One region of the Pantoea sp. CCBC3-3-1 genome, then DNA from elsewhere that is predicted to be linked to it. Evidence: predicted binding sites of a transcription regulator. Region 1 holds the regulator's gene; each other region holds the start of a gene.
What was found. The regulator LexA, encoded in region 1, represses DNA repair genes until DNA is damaged. The targets are predictions, from matches to a motif close to TNCTGTATGTACATACAGNA.
Positions count from the first base shown of each region.

Region 2: the regulator LexA is predicted to act here: its motif matches at 2,447-2,466, upstream of umuD (translesion error-prone DNA polymerase V autoproteolytic subunit).
Region 3: the regulator LexA is predicted to act here: its motif matches at 1,653-1,672, upstream of EHV07_RS12795 (YebG family protein).
Region 4: the regulator LexA is predicted to act here: its motif matches at 2,013-2,032, upstream of sulA (SOS-induced cell division inhibitor SulA).

Region 1 covers NZ_CP034363.1:281,062-285,348, reverse strand. The annotation lists gene dinF (MATE family efflux transporter DinF) at 1-1,121, opposite strand, end outside; gene lexA (transcriptional repressor LexA) at 1,230-1,838, opposite strand; gene EHV07_RS01105 (diacylglycerol kinase) at 1,932-2,315, opposite strand; gene plsB (glycerol-3-phosphate 1-O-acyltransferase PlsB) at 2,444-4,287, shown strand, end outside.
Region 2 covers NZ_CP034363.1:388,667-392,953, reverse strand. The annotation lists gene EHV07_RS01580 (fimbria/pilus outer membrane usher protein) at 1-602, shown strand, start outside; gene EHV07_RS01575 (fimbrial protein) at 607-1,635, shown strand; gene EHV07_RS01570 (DcrB-related protein) at 1,653-2,081, shown strand; gene umuD (translesion error-prone DNA polymerase V autoproteolytic subunit) at 2,485-2,904, shown strand; gene EHV07_RS01560 (hypothetical protein) at 2,918-3,289, shown strand; gene EHV07_RS24415 (hypothetical protein) at 3,409-3,561, shown strand; gene EHV07_RS01555 (YceI family protein) at 3,549-4,133, opposite strand.
Region 3 covers NZ_CP034363.1:2,729,960-2,734,246, reverse strand. The annotation lists gene EHV07_RS12805 (bifunctional 4-hydroxy-2-oxoglutarate aldolase/2-dehydro-3-deoxy-phosphogluconate aldolase) at 1-128, shown strand, start outside; gene purT (formate-dependent phosphoribosylglycinamide formyltransferase) at 370-1,548, opposite strand; gene EHV07_RS12795 (YebG family protein) at 1,689-2,060, shown strand; gene EHV07_RS12790 (sugar phosphate isomerase/epimerase) at 2,198-3,037, opposite strand; gene EHV07_RS12785 (tellurite resistance TerB family protein) at 3,272-3,925, shown strand; gene EHV07_RS12780 (prolyl oligopeptidase family serine peptidase) at 4,080-4,287, shown strand, end outside.
Region 4 covers NZ_CP034363.1:1,661,808-1,666,094, forward strand. The annotation lists gene ompA (porin OmpA) at 77-1,141, opposite strand; gene sulA (SOS-induced cell division inhibitor SulA) at 1,489-1,992, opposite strand; gene EHV07_RS07885 (TfoX/Sxy family DNA transformation protein) at 2,202-2,825, shown strand; gene yccS (YccS family putative transporter) at 2,822-4,287, opposite strand, start outside.

The sequences.
Region 1 (4,287 bases):
AACATGCCATCCAGCAGATAGCACCATACGCCGCAGATCGGCAACAGAATTTGCCAGAACAGATAGCGATCGGCTTGCTGTTGCAGTTCAGGAAGTGAAGTAAGTAGCGCAACAATATGCGTACCTGCCAGCGCATAGATGACCGAAAACATCAGCGCGACCAGGCCAGCCTGACGACAGGCTGCCTGCCAGACGACCAGAAGCTTTTGAGCATCCCGTGCGCCCCAGGCTTCGCCAGAGCAAGCTTCAACCGCATAGGCAAAACCATCGAGCGCATAGGCAGTAAAGGTCAGAAACATCAGTAAAACAGCGTTAACGGCTACTGTATCGCTACCCAGCCTCGCGCCAAAGAAGGTCAGCGAGACAAAGCAGAGTTGCAGGAGCAATGAGCGCAGCATAATGTCACGATTAAGCCGCAGCAAACGACCAACATTGCCTCGCCAGGCCTTTTTCAGCAGGGGAAAAGAGACGCCGCGCATTTTCAGAACGTGCCATACCATGACCAGCCCGACCATCAACGTGACGTATTCGGCAATCGCGGTTGCGGCTGCTGCGCCCTCAACGCCCCACTTCAATCCGATGACAAACCACAGGTCGAGCAGAACATTCACCAGGTTACCCACCACCAGCAGAACAACAGGCGCACGCGCATACTGAACGCCTAACAGCCAGCCGAGCAGCACAAGGTTAGCCAGCATTGCCGGCGCGCTCAGCCAGCGAATATGCATGAACAGTGCCGCCTGATGCAAAACGTCACTGTTCCCGCCAACCAGCGACAGAGCAAGATGAGTAAGGGGAGTTTTAAAGAGGATAAAAGCCAGCCCGGCAAACAGCGCGATCAGCAAAGGCTGCATCAGCGCCCGAGCTAATGCGGGTTTGTCATTAGCGCCAAATGCCTGAGCGGTCAGACCGGTGGTGCTCATCCGTAAAAACAGCAGCAGCATAAACAGAAAGCTGGTGGTCGTTGTTCCTACTGCGACGCCGCCCAGGTAAACGGGACTGTCCAGATGGCCAATAACGGCAGTATCAACCAGGCCCAGCAGCGGCACGGTAATATTGGAAAGGATCATCGGCAGCGCCAGCCGCCAGAGGTGTTTGTCTGAGGAGGTTATTAATCGCATCATCATCCACTGCGCGACAGGATTACATTAGCGGTCCACAGCCGAACGGGACATTACGGCCAGAGGAGACGCGCCGCGGGAGCAACGGCGCGTACAAAACAGGGAAGCTTAAAGCCAGTTGCCGTTGCGGATAACGCCGACGGCCAGCCCTTCAATTGAGAAAGTCTGCTGACGCAGATCGACAACAATTGGCTGAAATTCACTGTTTTCAGGCAGCAGTTGAACAATATTACCCTGCTTTTTCAGCCGCTTGACGGTGACTTCATCGTCAATGCGCGCAACCACGACCTGACCATTACGCACGTCCTGCGTTTTATGCACGGCCAGTAAATCACCATCCATAATACCAATATCTTTCATCGACATGCCGCTAACGCGCAGCAGGAAATCAGCGCCAGGCTTAAACAAATCGGGATCGACCTGATAATGCCCTTCAATATGTTGTTCAGCCAGCAGCGGTTCGCCCGCCGCAACGCGTCCAACCAGCGGCAAACCGCCTTCTTCTTCCATCATCAGGCGGATACCGCGTGATGCGCCAGAAACAATTTCGATGACGCCTTTACGCGCCAGCGCTTTCAGATGTTCTTCAGCCGCATTCGGGGAACGGAAACCGAGCTGCGTGGCGATCTCTGCCCGTGTCGGTGGCATACCGGTCTGGTTAATATGGTCGCGAATCAGGTCGTAAACCTGCTGCTGCCTTGCCGTTAGTGCTTTCATCCCGCCCCCTGGTTGTTTATACAGTCGACTGTGAGTATATACAGGTATTTGCCGGTTGAAAACTATAAAGTTGAGTAAAAAACGACTGTTACGTTAATTTTGGAAAACATGCCGCAAATGAGGAATCAACAGCATTACCCAAACAAAAAGAGCCAGTAGAGTAGCCAGTAACACCGCAGCGGAGCCCATGTCTTTTGCGCGGCCGGCAAGCGGATGAATATCGCTGCTGATGCGGTCGACTACTGCTTCAATGGCGCTGTTAAGAAGTTCGACGATGATGACCATAATGACGGACCCCACCAGCAGTACACGGGTTATCGCGTCTACGTCCAGCCAGCAGGCAATCAGAATGGCGGCAAGCGCCGCTAACGATTCCTGCCTGAAAGCGGCTTCGTGCTGCCAGGCCGCGCGCAGACCTTTCCATGAGTAGCCCGCAGCTTTAATGATGCGAGTCAAACCAGTGACGTTATTTGCCATAATCAGGGAACCCTTTGTAAAGTTTAGCGTCAATGTGTGGGTGCAGCACATTTTGCAACACCACAGATCTCACTGGCGCTTTCTGGTATGCTTGCGGCGCTTTGCTAACAAGAGGCTTCATGTTGTCTATGTCAGGTTGGCGTAACTTATATTATAACTTATTGAATTTACCCGTTAAATTTCTGGTAAAGAGTAAGGCGATCCCCGCCGAGCCGGTCGCTGAACTGGGACTCGATACGTCGCGTCCTATTATGTACGTGCTGCCGTACGATTCAAAGGCCGATCTGCTGGCGCTGCGTGAGCAATGCCGCAAAGAGGATCTGCCCGATCCGCTGGATCCGTTAGAAATCGACGGTACGGTGTTGCCACGTCATGTGTTTATCCATGATGGCCCACGCGTGTTCCCTTACTTTGTGCCAAATCTGGAATCGGTCAAGCTGTTCCATGAGTACCTGGATCTGCACCGCAGCAACCCGCTGCTCGATGTGCAGATGGTGCCCGTTTCCGTCATGTTTGGCCGTGCGCCAGGCCGCGAAGTACAAGGGGATGAGCAACCGCATCTGCGCGTGTTGAACGGCATCCAAAAGTTCTTTGCCGTCCTGTGGCTGGGACGCGACAGCTTTGTGCGTTTCTCACCCATGGTCTCTCTACGCCGTATGGCGACGGAACATGGCACTGACAAATCTATCGCGCAGAAGCTGGCTCGCGTAGCCCGTATGCACTTCGCTCGTCAGCGACTGGCTGCGGTTGGCCCGCGCCTGCCGGTACGTCAGGATCTGTTCAGCAAGCTGCTCCAGTCCAAAGCCATTGCCAAAGCGGTGGAAGATGAAGCGCGCAGCAAGAAAATTTCCCACGAAAAAGCCCAGCAGAATGCCGTTGAGCTGATGGAAGAGATCGCCGCCGACTTCTCTTATGAGGCGATCCGTCTTACGGACCGCATCATGGGCTGGACGTGGAGCAAGCTCTATCAGGGCATTAACGTTAATGGCGGTGAACGCGTGCGTCAGCTGGCACAGGACGGCCACGAAATCGTCTATGTTCCCTGCCATCGCAGCCACATGGACTATTTGCTGCTTTCGTACGTGCTTTATCACCAGGGTTTGGTGCCGCCGCACATCGCTGCCGGCATCAATCTTAATTTCTGGCCTGCCGGTCCGATCTTCCGCCGTCTGGGCGCCTTCTTTATCCGTCGTACCTTTAAAGGCAACAAGCTCTATTCCACCGTCTTCCGCGAATATCTGGGCGAGCTGTTCACCCGTGGCTATTCGGTCGAGTACTTTGTTGAAGGCGGGCGTTCCCGTACCGGTCGCCTGCTGGATCCGAAAACCGGCACGCTGTCGATGACGATTCAGGCGATGCTGCGCGGCGGTAATCGTCCTATCACGCTGGTGCCTATCTACATCGGCTATGAGCACGTGATGGAAGTGGGAACCTACGCGAAAGAGCTGCGCGGTGCGACTAAAGAGAAAGAAGGCTTTATGCAGATGCTGCGCGGCCTGCGTAAGCTGCGCAACCTGGGTCAGGGCTATGTGAACTTCGGTGAACCGCTGCCGCTGGTCAATTACCTCAACACCCATGTGCCCGAGTGGCGCGACTCTATCGATCCTATCGAGGCACAACGTCCGGCCTGGCTGACGCCAGCGGTGAATGACATTGCTCAAAGCGTGATGGTGCGAATTAACAACGCTGGTGCGGCAAACGCCATGAACCTGTGCGTTACCGCCCTGCTGGCTTCACGGCAGCGTTCACTGACCCGCGAGCAGCTGACGGAACAGCTGGACTGCTACGTACAGCTACTGCGTAACGTGCCTTACTCGCCAGACTCAACCGTGCCGGACATGACGCCAGAAGCGTTGCTGGACCATGCCCTGAGCATGAATAAGTTTGAGATTGAGCAGGACAACATTGGTGAAATCATCGTTCTGCCACGCGAGCAGGCGGTGCTGATGACCTATTACCGCAATAACATTCA
Region 2 (4,287 bases), 110 kb from region 1:
ACCTCAACACCATAGCTATCGTGTCTGCGAAAGACGCGGGCGGGGCAAGCGTGAAAGGGTATACCGGTGTTGTACTTGATAGTCGCGGTCAGGCGATAGTGCCTTATCTGAATCCTTATCGAATCAACCGTGTCTCCCTTAACCCCAAGGGCTTGCCTTATGATGTCGAGCTACAGAGTACCAGCCAGCAAATAGCTCCGCATCAGGGCGCTATTGTCAAAATCACTTACCCGACACAGCGAGGCCGCATGGTGCTGATCCGTGCCAGCCTGCCAGATGGCGATACGCTGCCTTTTGGTGCCTCAGTGACCAATGAAAGCGGTGATGACATCGGGGTCGTCGCGCAAGGCGGGCAGATTTATGTACGCCTGGCAGAAGATAAACAACGTCTGACGGTACATTGGGGTGCCAAGGACATACCCGGCTGTAGTTTCGACGTCAGTCTGGAAGGCTCTGGCGCTCGCTCCCAACAGAGCTTTGACCGGCTGAGCCGGGTTTGCCAGCCGCTGTCACATGATACGATTCCCCAGACTTCAACAGCCATAACGGCAGTAGCAGGTCTTATCGGCAGTAAAAATACTGCAACACTGCTCAGGGATTGAGACAATGAATGTATACCAAACCTTAACGTTTATCCGCCGGTGTGCGTTGATCCTGCTGATGACAACCTGCTCCCAAGCCTGGGCAGAACTGAATTGTGATTTTGCCAGTGGCTATCAGGATACAACAGCGCTTGACTTTAATCTGATCCCAAATCAGATTCAGACCGACATGCCCATCGGCACCGTGCTTTACAGTAAAACCATGCATTTGTCCCTATGGTGCGCAAAAAAGGTGACGGGAAATTTCTGGGAAGAAGAAAATGTCTATATCAACACCAAAAACCTGTCTAATGCCCTGGGAAGTAACAGCGGCTTAACGATTTTTGTCACCGTTAATGGCGACAGAAATTATACCGCACGTCGCTTCGATCTGGGTATTAGCACAGCTATTCCCTATGTTGCAGGCCTTAGCACGGATACCTATCTTAATTTTGAACAAGATATTTTAATAGAACTGGTCAAAACAGGCGAGAATACGACTTTAAGCCCTAAAAGCTCACAGATACGCGTTTTTGATGTAGGTTCAGTCGGCGAGGGTAGTCTCCAGTTCAATATGAAGAATACCGCCAAACTCACCTTTACGACGCAAACCTGCGAAGTTACCGGCGATGGAAACTATACATTTTCCCTTCCTTCGCTGGATATCAGCCAGGTTTCCGCACAGGGTCAGATTGAAGGCTTCAATCACGATTTCAATGTTGATTTGACCTGCAACTCCAGCCTCTGGAGCACGTTAGGTATTTATATGAGCCTTACCGGACAAGGCATTACTGGTCTGGAAAAAGAAGGTATTTTCTCTTTCAAAGATCTGTCGACCGGTGAAGTTTCTGACGAAATCGCGGCACAGATTTTCCGTCAGGATGGTAGCAATTGGCTGCCGGTTACGCTTGGTGAAAAATTTAAGTTTGCAGAATTTGGGAGTGGTTTTTCTACCGTTTCTATCCCACTTCGAGCTGGCTATTACGCGCTAAAGAGCAGTCTTTCACCAGGGGATTTCCAATCCATTGTTATCTACACAATTAGTTATGAATAATAATAAAGGAACCAACTATGTCTAATTTGATGAATTTTTCCTGCCCAGAGGGCACGTTTACTCTGCCACAGGATGCGGCATTTCACACCGTGAATATTATTGCTTTCCCTGATGGGAGCAATATCACCATCAACCGCGATAAATATGCGCAGGGAAGTACTTTCGCTGACTATCTGGCGGGACAGATGCAGAAGCTTAACGGCGGGCTGCCGGGTTTCAAATTGCTCAATGAGGAGACACTCCCTGCTCATGCTGGTTTTACCGAAGCACATGCGCTGGGTTTTACCTTTATGAATCAAACCACGCCACTGTGGCAATTCACGGCGCTGGCACAAGTCCGTCCCGGCGAGCTGATGCTTTTCGCCGCAACCTGTCCAAGTGAGCAAAATTATAATCTGATGCGTGACAGAATCCTCACCAGCGTTAGCGACTTTACCCGGCAGTAAGGTACTTAAGTTTAGGCGCGGTCAATCCCCGCGCCTGCTTACCCTGTTGTAAAAACTTTTCATTACTCTTAAGTAGATGGAAAATCCAGCAGCGCCGCGATCAGAGATGCTCTGGTGAATATTCTCAATGACCCTGAATAAGACGACGAGCGGAAATGAATCGTTGTGACTCTACTCTCCCCTGGCAATTGTTACCGCTTCGTCAATTTTTTGCCGATTCACTGACAACGTTTTTTTCAGATAAATGCTGAAATCTATCGCTGGCTCGCTTCTGGCGCGTCTGTTTGTGTCATCGGTTAGCGTCACAACTTGCCTGGCAACGAAAAAAAACGCTATCGGGCTTGATTGCTGACTGCAAAAGATAATACTGTATTTATATACAGTCATCTTACGAGATAACCCCATGAATTTTCTTCGACCTCCTGAGGTTCAGGCACTGGTGCAGCTGCCCCTTTTTTTGGCACGTGTTCCCTGCGGCTCGCCCTTTTCAGCCCAGGACTATGTCGAGCAGCGGCTGGATTTAAACGAGCTGCTCATCCAGCGGCCTGAGAGCACCTATTACATTCGCGTCAGCGGCGATTCAATGAAAGATGCTGGTATTGATGACGGCGATTTGCTGGTGGTCGATAAGAGCCTGACAGCCGATCAGGGCGATATCGTAGTCGCCGCCATCAACGGTGAATTTACCGTCAAAAAACTCCAGCTGCGCCCGGATGTGCGACTGCTGCCGATGAACGATGCCTGGGTGCCGATTATTCTACAGGCGGAAGAGCAGCTGGAAATTTTTGGCGTCGTCACCTTTACCATCAAAGCGATGGAATAACCGGAGAGTGGATATGTTAAAGAATCGGGTTTACAAGCCCTGCCAGACTGGCGAGGTCGATCGCACTCTCTCTTCCTCCAGCCATCAGGTGAAGTTTCTGTTCAGCAGGCTACAGGATTTGGTGCCGACCAACCAGGACTGCTACCTCAGCGCCTGTAACGGCAGCCTGTGCATTATCGATCGTTACCGTCCGGCCGTGGCGGGTAGTCGTGTTCTGATTGATATCGCCGGTCGTTGTGAATGGGCGCGCGTTCGACGTAGCCCTGAACATATTGTCACCGAACAGGGAAGAGTCATTACCGGTGAAGAATTAAAAGAAGTTACTATTATTGGCGTTGCAATCCATGAAGTGGTACCGACTTTTCGGCCCGCCACGCAGCGTTGATCGTTCAAATCCCGAACCTGGATTGTTTGCTAACCCCATCGCTATCAGCATGTAATACCGGTTTTACTCGCTCCTGCGCGGTACACTCAAATTTCCATTCTGCGCGGCCAGGGGTTGGGATGGCCTGCGAACAGCAACGTTTAGCAGCGGTTTTTTTGATGGCGCAAAGTTCAGGAAGCCATCCTTTTCCGTCAGCTGGTTTAGCGGCAAAGACAGACAAGAACAACGCCCGACCACTGGCCGGGCGCTTCTGCCGAAATTATTTCGCGTAAGCTTCGGTAGAAATGGTCAGCTTCACGTCATCGCCAACGGAAGGGACATATTTATCCAGCTTGAAGTCAGAACGTTTGATGGTGCCTGTTGCATCAAAGCCAATCGCCTGCTTTTTCACCATCGGATGCATACCTTGCTTGTTCAGCACAGCATGCAACACCACCGGCCTGGTGATGCCCTTGATGGTCAGATCGCCGTGCACGTCCAGTTTGTTGCTGCCAGTGCTAACGACTTTGGTACTTTTAAAGGTCGCCGTAGGGTACTTGGTGGTATCGAAATATTCCGCGCCTTTAAATTCGCTGGTCAGTGCATCGACGTGTGTGTCAATCGTGCCAACCGGAATAGAAACGTCGACTTTGGATTTGCCCACGCTGCTGGCGTCGTAATCAATGTTGCCGGTGACGTTAGACAAGTCCGCCGTTGGATGAGAAAAACCAAAGTGGTTCCAGGAAACGACAACTGAAGTATGGCCCGGATCCATGGCATAGGTTTCTACCGCTGCCGCAGAAAACTGCGAATAGAGGGCGGAACTGATTAATAGCGGTAAGGTAATTTTTTTAATTAATGACATGCGATTTGCCCTTATTTTCACAAAGTGTGTCGATGATAGTGCAAGATAAGTCGCCGGGCCGATAGTGAAGATATTTGACCAGGTCTGTCAAAAAGATTAGACAAGTCTCATCAAATTGCCTGCTTAACCGCTTTACAGGGCGAATAAAGTCGCG
Region 3 (4,287 bases), 2.4 Mb from region 1:
ATCTGGCGCTGAAAAGCGTGCTGTGCATCGGCGGTTCATGGCTGGTGCCGGCAGATGCGCTTGAAGCGGGCGATTACGATCGCATCACGCAGCTGGCGAAAGAAGCGGTAGCAGGCGCGGCGATTTAATCCGCGACGGCAAAAAAAGGACTGCCAGCCAAAACTGACAGTCCTTTATGAAAGGCGCTGGTGACGACATCTGGCCAATACAGCCCTGGCAAAGCGGGGTTCCCCCCGCTCCAGGTTGCGACTTGCCGGATTCGCAGGCCATCAAAGCCGCTTTCTTCTGTCTGCCTCACAACAAACTCAGCCATTCGCTGCTGGAATGAGGCAAAAAGCCTCAAGCGCCATCGCCGTCCTGGCGTTAACCTTAGCCGCTAACCTTGACGCCAGCCGCACAGTTGATCGCGCGCTGAATGGCCTCATCAATGTCATTTCCGGTTGCCAAAGCTACGCCCAGACGACGCTTGCCCTGAACTTCAGGCTTGCCGAACAACCGCAGCTGTAACCCGGCACCAAGAACGTCGTTGAGGTTTGCAAACTGAACGTTGTCACTGTTCAGCTCAGGCAGAATCACCGCAGAAGCGGCAGGGCCATATTGGCGGATGCCGCCGACGGGCAGACCGAGAAACGCGCGAACGTGCAGGGCAAACTCAGAGAGATCCTGCGAGATCAGCGTAACCATGCCGGTATCGTGTGGGCGAGGGGAGACTTCGCTGAACACCACGTCGTCACCACAAACGAACAGCTCAACGCCAAACAGACCGTGGCCACCCAGTGCCAGAACGACTTTTTCAGCAATCTGCTGAGCGCGTTGCAATGCCAGATCGCTCATTTGCTGTGGCTGCCATGACTCACGATAGTCGCCATCTTCCTGACGATGACCAATGGGCGCGCAGAAATGGATGCCGTCAACAGCGCTAATAGTCAGTAAGGTGATCTCAAAATCAAACTTCACGACGCCTTCTACAATGACGCGGCCTGCACCAGCCCGTCCACCCTGCTGGGCATACTCCCATGCGGCATCAAGCTGATGCGCCTCACGGATAAAGCTCTGCCCTTTACCTGACGAGCTCATTACCGGCTTGACGATACACGGAAAACCAATCTCTTCAGCTGCCTGATGAAAATCGACCGCGTTATCGGCAAAGCGGTAGGTCGAAGTCGGCAACGCCAGCTCTTCAGCGGCCAGACGGCGGATGCCTTCACGATTCATCGTCAGGCGCGCCGCACGGGCGGTTGGCACCACGCGCTGGCCCTGTTTTTCCAGCTCAATCAGCATATCGGTGGCGATGGCTTCGATTTCCGGCACGATATAATCCGGGCGCTCCAGTGCAACCAACGCCTTCAGCGCTTCGCCATCCAACATGTTAATGACGTGGCTGCGATGGGCAACGTGCATGGCGGGCGCATCGGCATAGCGATCGACTGCGATTGTTTCAACACCCAGACGCTGACATTCAAGCGCCACTTCTTTGCCCAGTTCACCAGAACCTAGCAGCATTACACGGGTTGCGGCGGGGCGCAGTGCGGTACCAAGAGTCGTCATAATCTTTACCTGATGAGATGAAAAAAAATGCGCGCGCAGTATAAACGAAAACGATTGCGCGTTCATCTGATTTGCAAACTTGAGTTAAATAAGGTGGGCTGATATACTGTATATAATTACAGGTAAGCGAGGTGTGGACCATGGCTGTTGAAATCAAATATGTTGTTGTCAGAAAAGGTGAGGAAAAGATGACTTTCGCCAGCAAGAAAGAAGCTGATGCATACGACAAAATGCTCGATATGGCCGAAGTGTTCTGCGACTGGCTGAGCGCTGCGCCGCTGGCAATGGAAGAAGATCAGCGCGAAGCGCTGGGCATGTTCCTTGCCGAGCATAAAGATGCCGTGCAGCACATCGTTCGTACCAGCAAGATGCCGGAAGCCGCGACCGAAGGAACAGCATCGTCAGTGACCGTTTCAGAAGAGCCGGAGAGCGAAGCGGTATCCGCTGGCTTAGATGAAGAGAACCCCTCTTCCGCGAAGGCAAAAGGGCCTCGCGCTGTGAAGGCGGCGTAGCAGCTTATGGCCAGCGTTTGCCGGGCGGTAAGTGCAGGCCTGAGTTTACCCGCCTGGGTTGTGACAGTCCCGACCGGAGCGCAAACAAGCCTGCTTTGCGGGCTTGTTTGTTCAGGTCAGGAACCGGCGCTGGCGGGTTAATGAGTATGACTGAAAGAAGCGTGTCCGCAGCATGTCTTTAAAGCCTGCATGGCTTCTTTCGCGGCTGTCACCGGCGGCTGCCGATGGATTTCGTCATTGAAGACTTCCAGCCCTATCGGCCCGCTGTAGCCTTTCCCGGCCAGATAATCCAGTAACGTGTGCAGCGGAAAGTTGCCCTCGCCGGGTAATAAACGCTTGTGGCGGGCGGTGTCGATCAGATTCGCCTTATCAGGCTTTGTAGCCAGGTCGGAAAGCTGGACAAGGAAAATCTTCTCCATCGGAATGCCCTCCAGGTCAGCAACGGTACGGTCGAGCACAAAAATATGAAAGGCATCTACCACCAGACCCAAGTTTGGCTTATCTATACGCTGAACCAGCTGCCAGGCGGCGCTGGTGGTATTGAGATGCGTACTCCACGCCATCGCTTCATAAGCGACGCGCAGCCCCCGCTTTCCCGCTTCATCTGCTAACCAGCACAGATCTTCCTCTTCACGATCGGCAATGCAGGCATGATGCGTTGAAGCCGGCGTCAGGATTGTGGTGGCACCCAGTTTGAGAGCGGTATCCATCATTTCCACTGCTTCATCACGCTTAGCCTGACGCTGGTCATCCGGCGCGCCATCAAAATCCAGCAACACCTGGTAATCGGTTAGCAACAGCTTTTGTTGTTGAAACAATTCCGCCAGCTGCACTGCGCTACCGCTGGCCTGCTCCACATCCTGCCGCCAGAGCTCAACCTGGCTGAAGCCAGCCTGAGCGGCCGCCAGTAATTTCTCTTCCGGGCTGCCGCCCAACAAAACCGTATTGATAAACAGCGGGTTATCGTTAAAACGCATCCTTTTTCCCCTTATCAAAATATGCAAGATTCTCTTATCTGCCAGCCTTTCCAGATGCCGCCGCTGCACGTTGCAAAAGACGGTGAAAAGCTGACGGGCGAGCTAAGTATAGTGATTTGTTGAGATTTGCAGACGAAGTGCAGGAGCCGAAGGTTTTCCAGGCTTTGCCTGGCTTGACGCTTCTTGACGTGGAGCGCTCTATGCTGGTGACTTTCTTTGTGAAAGGAGCAGGTGATGAGTAACTGGCTACAGCAAATACAAACGGTACTGGGTAGCAGCAAGCAGGGCGGCAACGGTGGGGAAGGCCTGAGTAAGATGCTGGCGCCTGGCGCGCTGGGCGGTCTGGCAGGCATGCTGATTGCCAGTAAATCCTCCCGTAATCTGCTTCTGAAATACGGCAAAAATGCGCTGATTGTAGGTGGAAGCGCGGCGGCGGCGGCCGTCTTGTGGAATAAATATAAGCAGCGGGTTAGCGAAACTCACCAAAATGAACCGCAGTTCGGTCAGCAATCATCGTCCGTCGACCGGCGCGCAGAACGACTGGTTCAGGCACTGGTCTTTGCGGCGAAAAGCGACGGCCATATTGATGGTCAGGAACGGCAGGCCATCGATGAACACATTCATCAGGCCGGTTTAGGTGCAGAAGGCGAAAAGCTGATCCAGCGCGCGATTAATATGCCGCTCGATCCAAAAATGCTGGCTGATGATGTAAAAAACGAGGAGGAAGCGCTGGAAGTCTATTTCCTCAGCAATCTGGTCATTGATGTGGACCACTTTATGGAGCGTAGCTATCTACAGGCGCTGGGCGATGAACTGAAAATCCCGCAGGATGTCCGTGACAGCATGGCAAAGGATATTCAGGCCGAGAAAGCCAAACTTCCCGCTTAATGTTTATACTGGTACTGAATTTAACCCGTTCCCCGGGTGGGGCGCAGCCACCCGATACCAATAATATTCCTCTGTTCGCTCGCTTTACCCTTGGCAATCATCCTTACAGCTGCCACCCTTACTCTATGTAACTGATTAAGCGGGGCCGAGAATGATAAAACCACCAGTCGCCAAAAAAATACCTTATGAGATGACGCTTCACGGCGAAACATGCGTCGATAATTACTACTGGCTGCGTGATGATGAACGCTCCAATACCGAAATGCTCGATTATCTCCATGCGGAAAATGATTACGGCAAAGCCATTATGCATACGCAGCAGGCGTTGCAGGATAACGTGCTGAAAGAGATTGTTGACCGCA
Region 4 (4,287 bases), 1.4 Mb from region 1:
GGGCTACGGCAATATTTCCCCATGCCCTGACCAAAAAAAACCTCGCCGAAGCGAGGTTTTTTTATCAAAGCGAAACTTAGCCCTGTGGCTGAGTTACAACGTCTTTGATGCCTTTAACCTGAATTTCTACACGACGGTCTGGACCCAGACATTCGATCAGGGCATTACGGCCTTTCACGCTGTCACAGGTGTTGCCGGTAACTGGGTTAGATTCACCCATGCCACGTGCAGAGATCTTGTTAGAAGGGATGCCTTTAGAAACGAGGTAGTCAACAACAGACTGTGCACGTTTCTCAGACAGTTTCTGGTTGTACTGCTCTGAACCGATACGGTCAGTGAAGCCCAGAACGACAACGTTGCCGTCTTTAGGATCCAGGGAGCTCAGCTGGGTGTACAGCTGATCCAGAGCCTGCTGACCTTCTGGCTTCAGAGTTGCCTTGTTGAAGGTGAACAGAACGTCTGATTTCAGAGTGAAACGCTTGGTTTCAACAACTGGAGCTGGAGCCGGAGCCGGCGCTACTACTGGAGCAGCTTCGTCCTGGCCAAAGCGGTAGGAAACACCTACGCTCAGCATGGCGTTGTCTGGACGCGCACCAACGGTGTTCGCATCACCAATGTTGTTAACCCACTGGTAATCCAGACGGGTAGCCCAGTTTTTGGTTACTGCGTATTCAACACCAACGGCTGCCAGCGGAGAAACACCGGTGTCGTGATCGCTGATGCGAACACCGTTGTTGTTTTGCGTGGAGTCAGCGCGCCATACCATGCCGCCCAGACGAGTGTACACGTCCAGATCGTCATAGATTGGGTAGCTCAGTTTAGCAGCCAGCTGAACGCCCTGTGCTTTGAATGCGCCGTTTACGTTGTTGCCTTTGTTAGGCATACGACCTAACCAGTCATAACCCAGTTCGAAGCCCAGGTACTGGTTAGCCTGATAGCCACCGAATGCACCAGCGCCCAGCTGGCTTTCGTGAGTTGGGCCGTCGTTGTTTGCATAACCGTTACCGTAGTAACCAGTGTCGTGATACTGAGACCAGCCCAGTTTTGCACCGGTGTACCAGGTGTCATCTTTAGGGGCGGCCTGCGCTACGGTAGCGAAGCCAGCCAGTGCCACTGCAATTGCGATAGCTGTCTTTTTCATTTTTGCGCCTCGTTATCATCCAAATAGGCAATGAGCTTTCATTAGCTCTTTGATTAATCCTTCGCCGGGTTATGACGCTCGATTATGACTCATCCAAAAAAGGGAGATTATTGAGCACCCTGGCGACGTAAAGTCTACAACGTACCAGCAAACTTACAAGTAAGATGTGAGGGGCGCCAGCAAAAAAACAGGGATTTATACACAATTTTACACATTCACAACGAACTAAATGGCAAAAAAGGTGACTGCGGAAGTGAGCTAACCCGTTGTCCCGCCGCGTCATAGCATAATCAGACGGTTATCACGTGCTCAGGAGACCTTTCTCATGAGAAAGGTCCTATTTTTACTTAATGATACAAACTTGAGTGAATTTTTAGTCCGTTAAAGGGTCTCTGCCCGGCAATATTGTTCGAATTCGGGCGCATGATCAGTCCTAAAGCCTGGCCACAAGATGCCGCTTCCTGAAGTCTGCGACGCTCGTCCGGCGTCATTTCGCCAGGCAACCAACCTAACACCACGCTGTAATTTCCTGTCTGTAAAGCTTTAATCATTGCTTCGACAGTCGTAATGGCTTCAGTCGATTGTACCTGCATCACTTTATCGAGCGGTAAACCCGACTGACGTAGCCAGCTACGGCTTAATTTTTGTGGCGGGGTCAGCCATAGCTGCCAGCGGGACTGGGTACCCAGCTGCTGCAGAAGGGGTAATAACAGCATTTGCGTGAGGGCAGGCTGATCATCGCAGTAAATCAGTTCGCTGATTAAGCCTGTGGCCTGTGCCGATGCGGTACAGGCAGAAGCCTGGCGGAAACTGGCGTTAGCAGAAGGAGATTTCAGGAAATGAGTATGCATAATTGGCGTCGCTCGCAGGTCACTGTATGGATATACAGTATAAGGGCGGTGCATAAAGATCAACCTTATTTTTCTGATAACGCCTCGCAAAATCTGAATGCAACTGACCGTAACGGCAATTATTAATTGAACCTGTTACCGCAATTGCATAGCTTTCCTTCTGGCAAAAAAAGTATCCGACCTATTGTTTTTCTTAAAGGAATAGCATCATGTACGATTCGAAAAAAAGGATTGAAACTGCGAAGCATCATCTTGCGGAACTGGGGAAAATTGGCAGCAGAAGTCAGTTTGGCGGTTACAGCCTTTCGGTTGAAGAGGTGGTTTTTGCTTTGGTCTCTGAGGGTGAACTTTATCTGCGCGCCTGCGAGCAAGTCAGACCTTACCTGGCGGAGCGGAAAATGGAGCCGCTGTGCTATTACAAACGCGGACTGCCGGTTGAACTTGAGTATTATCGGGTTGACGAGCCGTTATGGAATGAACATGAGCAACTGGTGGCGCTGTCGAAGCTTTGTCTTAATGGTGCTCGCCAGAATCGACTGCTGCAAAAGCAAAACCGCCGTTTAAAAGATCTGCCGAATCTCACTGTCCGTATGGAAACGTTGCTGAGACAGGTCGGGGTTTGCACCATTGCTATGTTAAAAGAACAGGGCGCCAGACGAACCTGGCTTAAACTACGAGAATTCAATAAAAATTTGAGTATTAACGTGCTCTTCGCACTGGAGGGAGCAATCCTTGAACGACATCATGAGGCATTGCCCGAAGCGGTTAAAGCAGAGTTGCGCCATTGGTACAGCGAAACTCTGCGCGCTCAGGCGAAACAACAGAAGCCTTAACCGGCATCCATGACCTTTTTTTTCAACAGGGCAATTTCTGGCAATAACGCAACAAGCAGTCCGATCTGTTGCAGAACCAGAGGCTCTTTCGTTGCCGGGTCAGCTTCGATAGCGGCGATTCGAACTGAAAGCTGGCTCAGCAGCCTCACGGCCTTCTCGTCATTAGCGGTATCTGTATGCAACAGGTCATCAACATAGCAAACGGCATCGTCTAAAAGTAACAGAACCGTCTGGTTAGCGATTTTTTCACGATGTGCGCCCAGTGCAGAGATATAGCTGAGAAAAGAATGGTTTAAGCACAGCAAACGAAAGGCATCTTCCCGCAGACCCGGGGTGGCATTCTTTTCGGCGGAAATGTTGGAGACGACCGAAGCCAGTTCTGCATCACTGTTATGGGCATCCCGACGGGCGATTCGATATTCAAGACGGTTATCTTTACCCTGATGATACTGCACCAGAATTGCATCCAGATAACGGCAGTTAGCATCAAGCGAACGTTCCGCAACGGCTGATAAGCGACGAAAACGCCAGTCCGGCCAGATAAAGGCTACGGCCAGCCAGGCGATACCACAGCCAATTAATGTGTCGACAATACGCGGAAGGGCAATTTCGAATCCCTCTCCTAACAGGTTGAAACAGAACAGAACCAGTAAGGTGATAAACAGCGTGGCGTTGGCGTATTGAGATTGCCGGAAAGCAAAAAATAGCACGCCACTGACAACCATCAGGATCAGCTGGCCTTCCACCGAAGGAATCAACCACAAAAGCGGCAGACCAATAATAATGCCGGCGACCGTGCCTACAATACGCAGCGCTAAGCGTCGTTTGGTCGCGTTATAGTTTGGCTGACAGACAAACAGGCTGGTAAGCAGGATCCAGTAGCCATGTTCGAGACCGGTCAGCTGAATAAAACCATAACCTGTGCAGAGCAGCAGTGACATACGTACTGCATGACGGAAAAGCGGCGATTGCGGTGATAAATGACGACTCAGACGCAGACGAATATCCGCCCAGCCAGTCAGCCCTTCGCTGGATAACGTCTGGTTATTACCCGCGCTGTTTTCTTCTAAAACCTGCTCAGATTCAATCGTCGCCAGCTGCGCGTCAATTGCTTTAAGATTATGCAGAAGATATTTCATAGCCTTTACCTCGCTACTTTGAGGTTGAGCGGCCGTCAGGCGATCCAGCGCGTCCTGTAAGTGCAAAAACGCCCGTTCGAAACGCGCATCATGTTGCCAGGGTTCCCGCATCAGTATGCAGTTTGCTAACTGCTGACAGGCTTTTGCCTGCATTGTCAGAAGGCGCTGAAAGCGGAACAGAATATCGCTGTAACGATATTCTTTGCGCAAGGCATGGTACTGCGCATGGGACGAACTGGCGCGCTCATGAATATCCTGAGCAACGAAGTAATAGTGCAGCGTGCGTCGCGTTCCTCGTTGCCCCCGGTCGCCCCGTAAACGAG